3 regions of the Paenibacillus sp. J5 genome follow, and region 1 is predicted to be linked to each of the others. Evidence: predicted binding sites of a transcription regulator. Region 1 holds the regulator's gene; each other region holds the start of a gene.

Region 1 (3,647 bases):
ATCGTTGCCTGATCCCCGACGACCCAGACCATCTGCTCCCGCCCCTGGCTATCCTTACCCTGGATGACCCACGAGATTTGATCCCACACATGCTTGGTCGCCTTATCCACCTCCGTCAAGCCTGCTTGCTCGATAGCAATCCGTTTGGCGGCGTTCTCCTCCTGCCAGATGTCCTGTTGGGTGGAACGGTAATATAGATTAAACAGCAGGAACAGTAGCAGCAGAGCGGATACGATAGCCAGCACCCAGCGACCAGGCGTCATCAGCCTGGATTTGGAGCGTGCACGCATTATCGACGCTCCAGCGCCTCGAAGCGAGCCTGTGCTTCATGCAGGATGCGTTCCTCATCCAGATGCACACAATGCCCGTTCTCCACCACCTGGCGCCCGTCCACCCATACATCCACCACGTCGCGGCCCGAAGCAGCATAGACCAGATGGGAGATATAGTCTGTACGAGGGAAGAAATGTGGCTGATCTATATTCAGCGCTATAAAGTCCGCCTTCATGCCAGCGCGCAAGCGGCCGAGCTCCTGCTCCTGCCAGAGCGTCTGCGCCCCGTATACGGTTCCCAACTGCAACGCCGTGAGCGCAGGCACCGCTGTAGGATCGCCGCTCGTACCTTTATGAATAAGCGCAGCCAGCCTGATCTCATCGAACAGGTCGAGGTTGTTGTTGCTAGCAGCGCTATCAGTGCCCAGTGATACAGTCACGCCAGCCTTCAGCAGCTCGGGCACCCGCGCCACACCGCTTGCCAGCTTGAGATTGCTGGCCGGGTTGTGCGATACGCCAACCTTATGGGCTGCCAGTACTTCGATTTCCTCATCTGTCAGATGAACGCCATGGGCAATGAACGAAGGACGGGAGAATACGCCCAGCTTCTGCAGGTGCTCAACAGGGCGGCAGCCATAATCTCGCACATTTTGCTCGACCTCGGCCAGCGTCTCCGACATATGCGTATGCATCGGCAGGTCGAGATCATGCGCCGCCTGTACGAATTGCTCGATGAAGGCCGGAGGGCATGTATACGGCGCATGCGGCGACATCATCGTGCGAATCCGCCCGTCAGCGCGGCCATTCCAGCTCTTGGCGAACTCCACTGCCTCCGCCAGCTTGGCGCGCTGCTCCTCCTCGGAGCATAGTCCGATCGCGCCGCGTGTCAACCAGCCGCGCATCCCTGATTGCTCGACCACCTGCGCCACGATGTCCATCCGGTCATACATATCGACAAAGGTCGTCGTACCGCTCTTGAGCATCTCCAGCACAGCCAGCGATGTACCTACGCGCGTATCTTCATCGACGTATTTGCCTTCCATCGGCCACATATAATCCTGCAGCCATGACTGCAGCGTCTTGTCATCCGAATAGCCCCGCAGCAGCGACATCGCCGCATGTCCATGCGTATTAATCAAGCCGGGCATGTACAGCTTGCCAGCTCCCTTGACCACACGCGCGCCTTCGGTCAGCGCTAACTCCGGGGCCGCCTCGCCAATATACACAATCCTGTCGTCCTCGATAACCATATGCCCGCTCACTACAGGCTGATCCTCATTCATCGTGACAAATATACCGTTCTCAATCCACAGGCGGCTCATAATGATGACTCTCCTTCATTCTCCAGATAATAGGCCAGACTCAGCAGCTCGCGCGTAAAATCGGCATGATGGATGCGGACGCTCTCCGGCACCTTCAGAATAATCGGGGCAAAGTTCAGTATCCCCTCGACGCCTGCTTCAACCAACTGGTCTGCCACATTTTGCGCTTCGGCCGCAGGTACCGTAATAATGCCGATCCGAATGTTGTTGCTTGCAATCGTCTCCTTCAATAGCTCCATCGGCTGAACCGTCAAGCTATTAATACGTGTACCGACCTTGGCGGGAACGGCATCAAAGACGGCTGTAATCTTCATATTGTCCTTAATATACATATTATAATTGCATAGCGCATGTCCCAGATTACCCGCTCCAACCAATGCCACGTGAAGCGTCTGGTTCAGCTTGAGAATCTGCCGAATCTTCTCAATCAGATAATTGACATCATAACCGATGCCCTTGCGGCCAAATTCACCGAAGTAAGCCAGATCCTTGCGGATCTGCGCGGGGTTCAGATCCAGCCTCTGTCCCAGATCCTGAGAAGAGACGGTCTGCACCTCGCGCTTGTTCAACTCATTCAAAAATTGAAGATAAATGGGAAGACGGCGAACGACCGCTTCAGATATTTTGGGCTGCTTCACCCTTCTTCCTCCTTTGCTTCATCGGCAAGCCATTGTCTCATTCGAGGAACGATCTTGTCCACATGCATATGCTCAATCTTGGGGCCAGGGAGAGAATACAAGAAATATTTTCCATAGTACGTCTCCAACACCCGCGTATCATACAAGAGCACCACCCCGCGATCGCGACTGCTCCGCACAAGTCGTCCGAAGCCTTGCTTGAAGCGAATGACCGCTTGCGGAATGGACAGCTTCATGAATGGATTCTGCTTCTGCTGCACCAGCAGCTCCGACTTGGCCTCGACGAGCGGATGATTGGGCGGCTGAAAGGGCAGACGCACGATGGCCAGCGCCGTCAGCGCATCACCGGGAATATCTACTCCCTCCCAGAAGCTGCTTGTGCCGAGCAGCACGGATGCCTGATTCTGCTGAAAGCGCCGTGTCAGCTTGCTGCGATTGCCGCTGTCAATGCCTTGCCCCAGCACTTGAATGCCTGAGGAGGACAGCTCCTCCTTGAGCGGATCATACACCAGACGCAGCATCTTGTAGGAGGTGAACAGCACGAGCATCTTCCCCCCGGTCTCGCGCGCTGCTGCGGCCAGAGATTCGGTCAGGCGGGCGATGAACTGCGGATCGCCGGCAGGGCCCTTGACACTCGGGAAATCGCGCGGAATAATGACCAATGCCTGATCGCGGTAATTGAACGGCGACGGCAACTGGACGGTCTTCAGCTTGCCCTCCTTCTCATGCCAGCTTAGACCAAGCTGCTCGCTCGCATACTGAAACGACTTCTGAATCGATAGGGTGGCAGAGGTGAGCGTGATGCTTTTTTTCGTATCAAAAAAATGCTTCTTCAGTTGCCCGCTTACATCTGCCGGCACGGCGAACAACTGCACGGATTTGGCCCGGTATTGGGGCGAAGCCTCAATCCAGTGGACGATGTTGCTATCCTCCATCTTCACGAAGATGCGCAGATCATCCTTCAGCCGGTTCACGTCCTTCACTATGCCATTCAGATCCGTGACGAGCGCCTGCACAGCATGCTCCTCAATGCGATCCTTAATGTCCGACAGCAGCTTGTCCAGCGTCTTCGTCATGCGGCTAAGCTGGGTGTGCAGATTGTTCTCCAGCATCGTAATTTCGTCCCAGGCAGGCGGCAGCTCCTCTGCTTTGAGCCGCAGCACCGCAGGCATATTCTCCTGCGTATCGGCTGGAGCCGCGCTGGTGCAGCTCGTATAGAGCAGCTCCATCATCCGATCCCAGCCCTCGCGCACCTCCACCAGGTAGGGCTGGATGCTGTCGATGGTCTCCAGCCAGGATTCCAGATGCTCATCATCCTCCTGCTGCAGCTTAGCCTGAAGCGACGGCAGCAGGCCACTGCGCGCGTCCTTGTGCAGTCGCAATAGCGGATGCTGGAGGGAGAAATAGGAGATTTG
Region 2 (3,647 bases), on a different contig from region 1:
CTTAACGACCTTACTTGTATCCATGTTGACCCGGTAGAGCGTCCGATTGCCATACACAGCATAGGTTGTGTTTCCTACATGCCGGTCAGAGAACAACACGTCGACGCCATACTCATTGCCATACGCACCGGCATTATTCGGCCTGTCGATGCGGATGCGTCGCTGCTCTTTGTGCTTGTTCACTCGTGTCTGGCTGCCATCAGCATGGTAGAACAGCCACTCCCCAGACTTGCCTGCACGGTCATACACGGGCTGCACCAGCAGCGTATCCTGCATGCCAATGCTGTCTTCATGCTGCCGTGACGGTGTGATCCAGCTCAGACGGTTCATTAGTCTTGACGTCCCGAGCGCAGCCTCGACAGCAGGGAGTTGATTCGCGTTAGCGAACCGTTCTCCCTCTGCTGTAAGCAGGCCCCCGAAGTGCAGCAGCACTGGCTGTGCAGGCGGCTCGGCGAACCGAATGAGGACACGCTGCGGATCTGTCCAGGCCAGCTCATACTCTGGCTGCATATGGCCGAGCCAGGCGGTCTGCCCGAGCGAGCGCTTCACAGCGGCAGCCACCGAATCCACCTGCAGTGGCCGATTCGCATAGACGCTGACGCCCTGCTCATCCAGATGGGGCTCGACCCGGAGCAGCGCCTCATCTCCACTCCCCCCCAGCAATACATCCAGCCAAGCCGTCGGCAGCGCCAGCGCTGGAGTGGCCTTCGCTTCGCCAGCTTCCTCTATCTCCTGCAGCAGCGCCGCGGCATCGATTCGAGCGGTTGAGCGCAGATCGCTGAGCCTATAATACTGAGACTCCCCTGCCGACAGGATACGCAGCCGGTAGTCCGTACCCATACCCGCCTCATCGGTTAACAGCCCATGCGCCCCCTCCTGAACGGCTGGCGCCTCGTGTATCCCCGCGATAACGACTGCGAGCTTCTGCGGATCGGATAAAGTGAATTGCCACGACGCGCTAGGCATGTCCAGCATCACCTCAATCGCTTCGATCTGCGGCTCCTTCGGCGCCTGCGGATCGGGCGGCGTCGGCTCCACGTTCAACGTTTCTGCCACGCCGTTCGCGTTCGTGCAGCCAGCCAGCAGAAGCAGGACCGTCGCCAGGACAGCGAGCAGAGCCGATCTTTCAGGCCGTTGCTGACCTCTGTTTCTCTCGGGTACGGATTTCATTGTCATTAGGCTTGAACCTCCCCAATTCCACATACTGTTCGGACTTTGTTTCCAGCTTATCCATATTCTCTATATTAACGGGATGAATGTCCATAATGTTACATGAGATATATAATTATATACGCCGATGTCCTAACGGGAAACAAATCATCATTCGCTCAAAAGTACACATCGGCTATTAGCGATTTCATGTATACAGGCTTACCTATCAAAATACGACAGCAATCTTTTCAAAAAATCATGCGAAATAACGCATATTTTATTAAATTTTGTCCAATTTTAAAATTATGTTTGCAGTTCAGACGAAATAGGAATAAAATGAACATAAATGTGATCAAGCCATTCTAATTCTATCCCTATTGTGAAATTTATCACAATTCATGGTGAAATGACGTGCAAGCGCCAGTTCGCTCGCACCGATAACAGAATGAGGATGGTTCATTCAAGCATGGGAGGCTGTTTTTTTATGTCGGAAACGTTAACGCAACAACCGGTAAATGAAGCTTCTGCAGGCGCCGCTCGCACGGAGCTGGACGTACTGGACCAGTTGATGAAGCCAGAGGTTCAGAAGTCCCTTACAGAGCTGGTAGAGCATCTGCCTAAGCTCGCAGAGATGGTCACCATCATGACCAAAGCTTATGACATTGCCCAGACAGTAGCTACAGACAAGGTGCTGATCGGTGACTTCAAGAATGGATTGGGCGAGTTTGTACAGCCGATCGCGGACAAAGCCAAGGGCATCGCGGCTGTTGCTGTTGAAGCAGGCGACCGTGCACAGGCAGAGCAAACAACTGTTGGCCTGTTCGGACTGCTCAAAATGCTGAAGGACCCGAATGTCCAAAATACGTTGCGCTATGCACAGGCGTTCCTGGCTGTACTGGGCGAGCGTCAGCAACAACGTTAATCGGAATATTGAACCAACACTTGAACGGAGGATAAGTATGTCGAAGCATATCGTAATTTTAGGCGGGGGCTACGGCGGGCTCCTGACTGCGCTGACTGCCCGTAAGCATCTCTCGGAGCAGGAAGCACAGATTACCGTCATCAATAAAATTCCTTCCCACCAGATCGTGACCGAGCTGCACCGTCTGGCTGTAGGCGGACTGGATGAGCGCAATGTCGCCCTGCCGCTGAACAAGCTGCTGAAAGGCAAGTCCATCAACCTGGTCATTGATACGGTTCAGAGCATCGATCTGAAGAGCAAGCAGGTTCGTCTGGCTGGCGGCAGCACAACGTCCTATGACAATCTGGTTATCGCCCTTGGCAGCGAGACCGCATTCTTCGGCATCCCTGGCCTGCAGGAGTATAGCCTGACCCTGAAGTCGGTCGAGGACGCGAATCGTGTCCGCGCTCATGTCGAGGCTCGAATCGATGCCTATGCAGCCTCCAAGAACCCTGCCGACGCTAACATCGTTATCGGTGGCGGCGGTCTGTCCGGCATCGAGCTGATCGGCGAGCTGGTTGACAAGCTGCCTAAGGTATGCGCGGAAAAAGGCGTGGATTTCAATGAGATCAGCCTGTACTGTGTTGAAGCAGCGCCTTCCATTCTCGCTGGCTTCGCCCCTGACCTGGTCGAGCGTGCGAAGGAAAGCCTGGAGAAGCGTGGCGTGAAGTTCCTGATCGGAATCGCTGTAACTGAAGTTCAAGGCAGCAAGGTGCTGCTCAAGGACGGCTCCTCCATCGAGACGAATACACTCGTATGGACTGGCGGCGTTACAGGCAATCCGCTCGTGGCTGAATCGGGCGTTGAAGTGAACCGTGGACGGGCAACGGTCAATGAGTTCCTGCAATCCACCTCCCATCCTGAGGTCTATCTGGCAGGCGACAGCGCGGTTGTATTCGGACCAGAGGGACGTCCATATCCGCCAAGCGCACAAGTGGCGTGGCAGATGGGTGAAGCAGTCGGCTATAACCTGTTCGCAACCTACAAGGGTCTGCCGCAGAAGGCCTTCGATCCGATCTTCTCCGGAACACTTGCGAGCCTTGGCCGCAAGGATGCCATCGGCACGATCGGCGGCAACCAACTGAAGCTGAAGGGAACACCGGCTACACTGATGAAGGAAGCGAGCAACGTGCGCTACCTCACGCATATTAACGGCCTGTTCTCGCTCGTCTATTAATAGCCATAGATACGTCAACAGCCTTCCAGACCACGACTGCGTGGTTTGGAAGGCTGTCTTTGTTGGACGGCCTGGCTCTGCCTCTTATGCGGCCCCAAGGCACTCAGCCATGGGCCGCTGCCTATGGCTGAGTGCCTATGGCAACTGCTTGACCATCGTCACATGAGGAATATTCTCCTCCAAGAAGACGTCGGATACGGTACGGAACCCCAGCTTCTCATAGAACGGCTCCGCATGCACCTGAGCGTTCAGCTTCAGCTTCCTGTGTCCTGCGTCTCTAGCCAGCTCCTCCAGCTTCGCCATCAGGACACGGCCTACTCCATACTTGCGGTACGCAGCAAGCACACAGATGCGCTC
Region 3 (3,647 bases), on a different contig from region 1:
GGTATCCGGTCGAGAGTCTGAAGAGCTGGATGCTCAAGATGGTCATGGAGCTGGAACTGAAATTTACGGTCATGCAGCAATTCGTAACCAACTTCGACAGCGAGCTCAATCAGCAGACGCTTCGAAGTGTGGAGACGCTAGAGGAGCTAATGGCATGGCTGGAGAAGTTTCTGCTTGAGAAGATCAAGAATGTCCATACCATGTGGAGACCCTCGATAAGGAAAGAGGTAGCCGAGGCGCAGCGCTATGTGCTGACACATCTCGGCGAGAAGATCAGTATGGATGCTATCGCCAAAAAGGTGGGGCTCAATCCCACCCACTTCAGCCGGGTATTCAAGCTCGATACGGGCTCAACCTTTATCGAATATGTCACCCGCTGCAAGATGGAGCGAGCCTGCGAATTACTGAATCAATCCAACCTATCAGTGATAGAGATTGCCGATCAGTTGGGCTACGACAACCCCAGTTACTTCATTAAACTGTTCCGCAACCTGATGGGCACATCGCCAGCGGAATACCGCAAATCCATCTAGCCTCCAACGGCTTATTGGGTGAATATGCTCATATACGAAAAAACGACTTGCCCAGCCTAGCATGGACAAGTCGTCTTCTTATATAGTTAACCTTGGCCGCCTACAGCCCCAGTGAGCTGTTCAGCTCCTTCAGCTTGTTAGCCGATTTGTGCAGCAGCTCTCTCTCCTCCTCGGAGATCGGCAGATCCAGCACCTCGCGCACGCCTTGACGGTCAACGATGCATGGCACGCCCAGGTACACGTCCGAGATGCCGTGATAATCGGTCAGCAGCGTCGATACATTCAGCACAGCGCCCTCATCGCGCAGAATCGCCGTACAGATCCGATCAAGCGCCAGCGCGATGGCGTAATAGGTGGCGCCCTTCGCTTGAATGATCTGGTAGGCCGCGTCACGAGTGTTGGTGTAGATTTCTTCCTTCTCCGTCGCATTCAGCTTCAGCTCCGTGCCAGCGACATTCGCCAGACTCCACAGCGGCAGCTCCGAATCCCCGTGCTCGCCGACGATGTGCGCATGCACACTGCGCGGGTCGATTCTCAGCTTCTCGCCAATCAGATAGCGGAATCGGCCGCTGTCCAGCAGCGTGCCCGAGCCGATAACCCGATTCACTGGCCAGCCGATGCGCTTGAACGTCAGATAGCTCATAATATCCACCGGATTGGAGGCGAGGAGCAGGATCGCATTGGTCGCATGCACCTGCACCTGAGAGATGATGCTCTCCAGAATCGACGCATTGCGCTTGAGCAGCTCGATCCGCGTTTCTCCCTTGCGCTGAGCCGCTCCCGCCGTAATGACGATAATGTCCGCATCACGGCAATCCGAATAGGTGCCCGCCCATACTTTGCCGCCGCCGATAAACGGCAGGCCGTGGTTCATGTCGAGCGCATCGCCCGCAGCCTTGTCCGAATCGGCGTCGATCAGAACCAGCTCATCTGCACGGTTGCGCAGCAGCAATGTGAAGGCCGTTGTCGAGCCGACAGCTCCGGCTCCTATAATAACAATTCTCGATTTTTTCATCGTGGAAATCCTCCTATTGCTCCTCATAGAATGGTTTATTAACATAATGATACATAACCGACATCAGCACACTGCCGCCAATAATATTGCCTATCGTTACAGGAACCAGATTATGTATGACTCCGCCCCATGTAATCGTACCCGGATGGTTCAGCACTAGCGCTATGGCAAAGGTACACATATTGGCGATGCTGTGTTCATAGCCGGAGATGAAGAAGCAGAACACAAACAGCATCATCGCGAACATCTTCGCCCCGTCCTCCTTGAAGGACATCGGTATGAAGAAGGCGAGACAGACGAGCCAATTACAGAGGATCGCGCGGAAGAACAGCTCCATCGTAGGCGCATGCAGCTTCTTCTCCACCACGCTGAGCAAAAATCCGTTAACCGAGCTTTCATTGAACAGCCCCGTCGTCAGAATCAGCAGGGCAAACACGGCTGCGCCCAATATATTCCCCGTATAGCTGGTAGCCCACAGCTTGAGCACATCCGGCCAACGCATCTTCTTGCGCAGCGCGGCAAAGCTGTAGTAGAACGTATTGCCTGTAAATAAATCCCCGCCCCCATACGATATGAGGATAATCGCTGCCCCGAAGGTCAGCGCCGCCATCGGATAGGTGAAGGGGGAGTGCTCCATATAGAAATAGTTCCCCGTCTTGAACGCAACAATCACGCCAAAACCGATAAACATGCTCGCCAGCATCGACCGCGACAGATAGCGGAGCCGGCTCTGCTTAAAAATCTTCAGCTTCTTCAGCGCTAGCTTCTCGACTTGGCGCAATGGTTCTGTCTCCATACAATCAACCCCTTATGCAATTCGAGCATGCGGCTCCTTGCTGATGATGGCGCCAACCTATATTTCATGCTGCCTGGTCAACCCAGACCACATAGCGCTATCTTCTGTTGAACTTATATTACCATAGTTTTTGCAACATTTGATGTGATTATTTTCACAGTGCTTCCACAGCGCATGTGATATAAATACCTGAGATAATTTAGGAGAATTGACAGATAAATATGGGCATTCATCCCTATTGTTGTGTACAATAGTAGAAGTGGCACATACACCACTGGCTAACCGATAGCCAATAACTGATTTGGGGGCCTTATAACAATGAGCGTGACCTTTAGTCTGGTAAGAAAGATTGTGGCAGGCATCGCACTGGTCGCCACGATTACCTACGGAACGAGCGCATTTTTTATTTATTTCCTCAAAGACTACATTGCGCCCGACATGAACTCTTGGCTATTCACCCTGCTGACCTTTGCCGCCGGCGTGTTCTGGACCGGGCTGCTCGGTTGGCTGACTGCCAGAATGCTCGTCAAACCTTTGAATGCGCTTCGACATGCCGCCGAGATCGCCGCGCAAGGCAATCTGACAGCAGATGTCGACATCCCGCAATCACGAGATGAGCTGATGCAGTTATCGTCCTCCTTCAATGAAATGCTGACAAGCCTGCGCAGCATCGTGCGGGACATTAATAGTCATTCCTCCCATGCTACCGGTGAGGTCGGCATGCTGAGTCATGCCGCAGAACAAGCAGCCAGCCTGCTGACCCAGATTACAGAACGTGTCGACGCCATCTCGCGCAATACAGACATTCAGGCTGAGCTGTCGCTGTCGATGTACAAGACGATAGAGGAGATTGCCAGCCTGTCCGCTGAAGCCCGCACTCGCACAGTCTCAGCCCAATCGGATGCCAGCGTCATGCTGGAATCGATGAGCAGCAGTAGTGAAGTGATACAATCCGTATCTGAAACCATGGATCGGCTGAGCAAGGAAGGCGCTGAGACGACCCGAATTGTGAAGAAGCTGGAGGAGCATGCGGACAAGATCGGAGAAATCATCGATGTAGTCGAGGATATATCCGCCCGCACGCATCTGCTCGCGTTGAACGCCTCGATCGAGGCCGCACATGCGGGCGAGCATGGACAGGGCTTTCAAGTTGTTGCGATCGAAATTCGCAAGCTGGCGAATCATAGTACGACAGAGGTACAGAACATTGGCAGCCTGATCGATGAGATTCAGAAGGATCTCTCTGTTGCTGTTCACCGTATGGAGCAGCAGGCCGAGACGACAGAGCTTGAAGCGGAGAAGA

Evidence for each region. Region 1 encodes Rex, which represses fermentation and respiration genes when NADH is low (regulators of the CRP and FNR family bind a similar motif). Its sites were predicted from a motif close to TTGTGAAATATTTCACAA; they were not measured.
Region 2: a site for Rex is predicted at 1,530-1,547, ahead of ACY1JZ_RS06065 (DUF1641 domain-containing protein). Genes of this name have one in related genera too.
Region 3: a site for Rex is predicted at 2,487-2,504, ahead of ACY1JZ_RS02460 (formate/nitrite transporter family protein). Genes of this name have one in related genera too.

The regions. Positions count from the first base shown of each region.
Region 1 covers NZ_JBUEDD010000012.1:106,125-109,771, reverse strand. The annotation lists gene ACY1JZ_RS20935 (cell wall elongation regulator TseB-like domain-containing protein) at 1-290, opposite strand, end outside; gene ACY1JZ_RS20930 (amidohydrolase) at 290-1,594, opposite strand; gene ACY1JZ_RS20925 (redox-sensing transcriptional repressor Rex) at 1,591-2,232, opposite strand; gene dinG (ATP-dependent DNA helicase DinG) at 2,229-3,647, opposite strand, start outside.
Region 2 covers NZ_JBUEDD010000003.1:176,467-180,113, reverse strand. The annotation lists gene ACY1JZ_RS06070 (hypothetical protein) at 1-1,176, opposite strand, end outside; gene ACY1JZ_RS06065 (DUF1641 domain-containing protein) at 1,637-2,074, shown strand; gene ACY1JZ_RS06060 (NAD(P)/FAD-dependent oxidoreductase) at 2,112-3,290, shown strand; gene ACY1JZ_RS06055 (GNAT family N-acetyltransferase) at 3,426-3,647, opposite strand, start outside.
Region 3 covers NZ_JBUEDD010000001.1:609,472-613,118, forward strand. The annotation lists gene ACY1JZ_RS02450 (response regulator transcription factor) at 1-533, shown strand, start outside; gene ACY1JZ_RS02455 (L-lactate dehydrogenase) at 634-1,548, opposite strand; gene ACY1JZ_RS02460 (formate/nitrite transporter family protein) at 1,562-2,344, opposite strand; gene ACY1JZ_RS02465 (methyl-accepting chemotaxis protein) at 2,663-3,647, shown strand, end outside.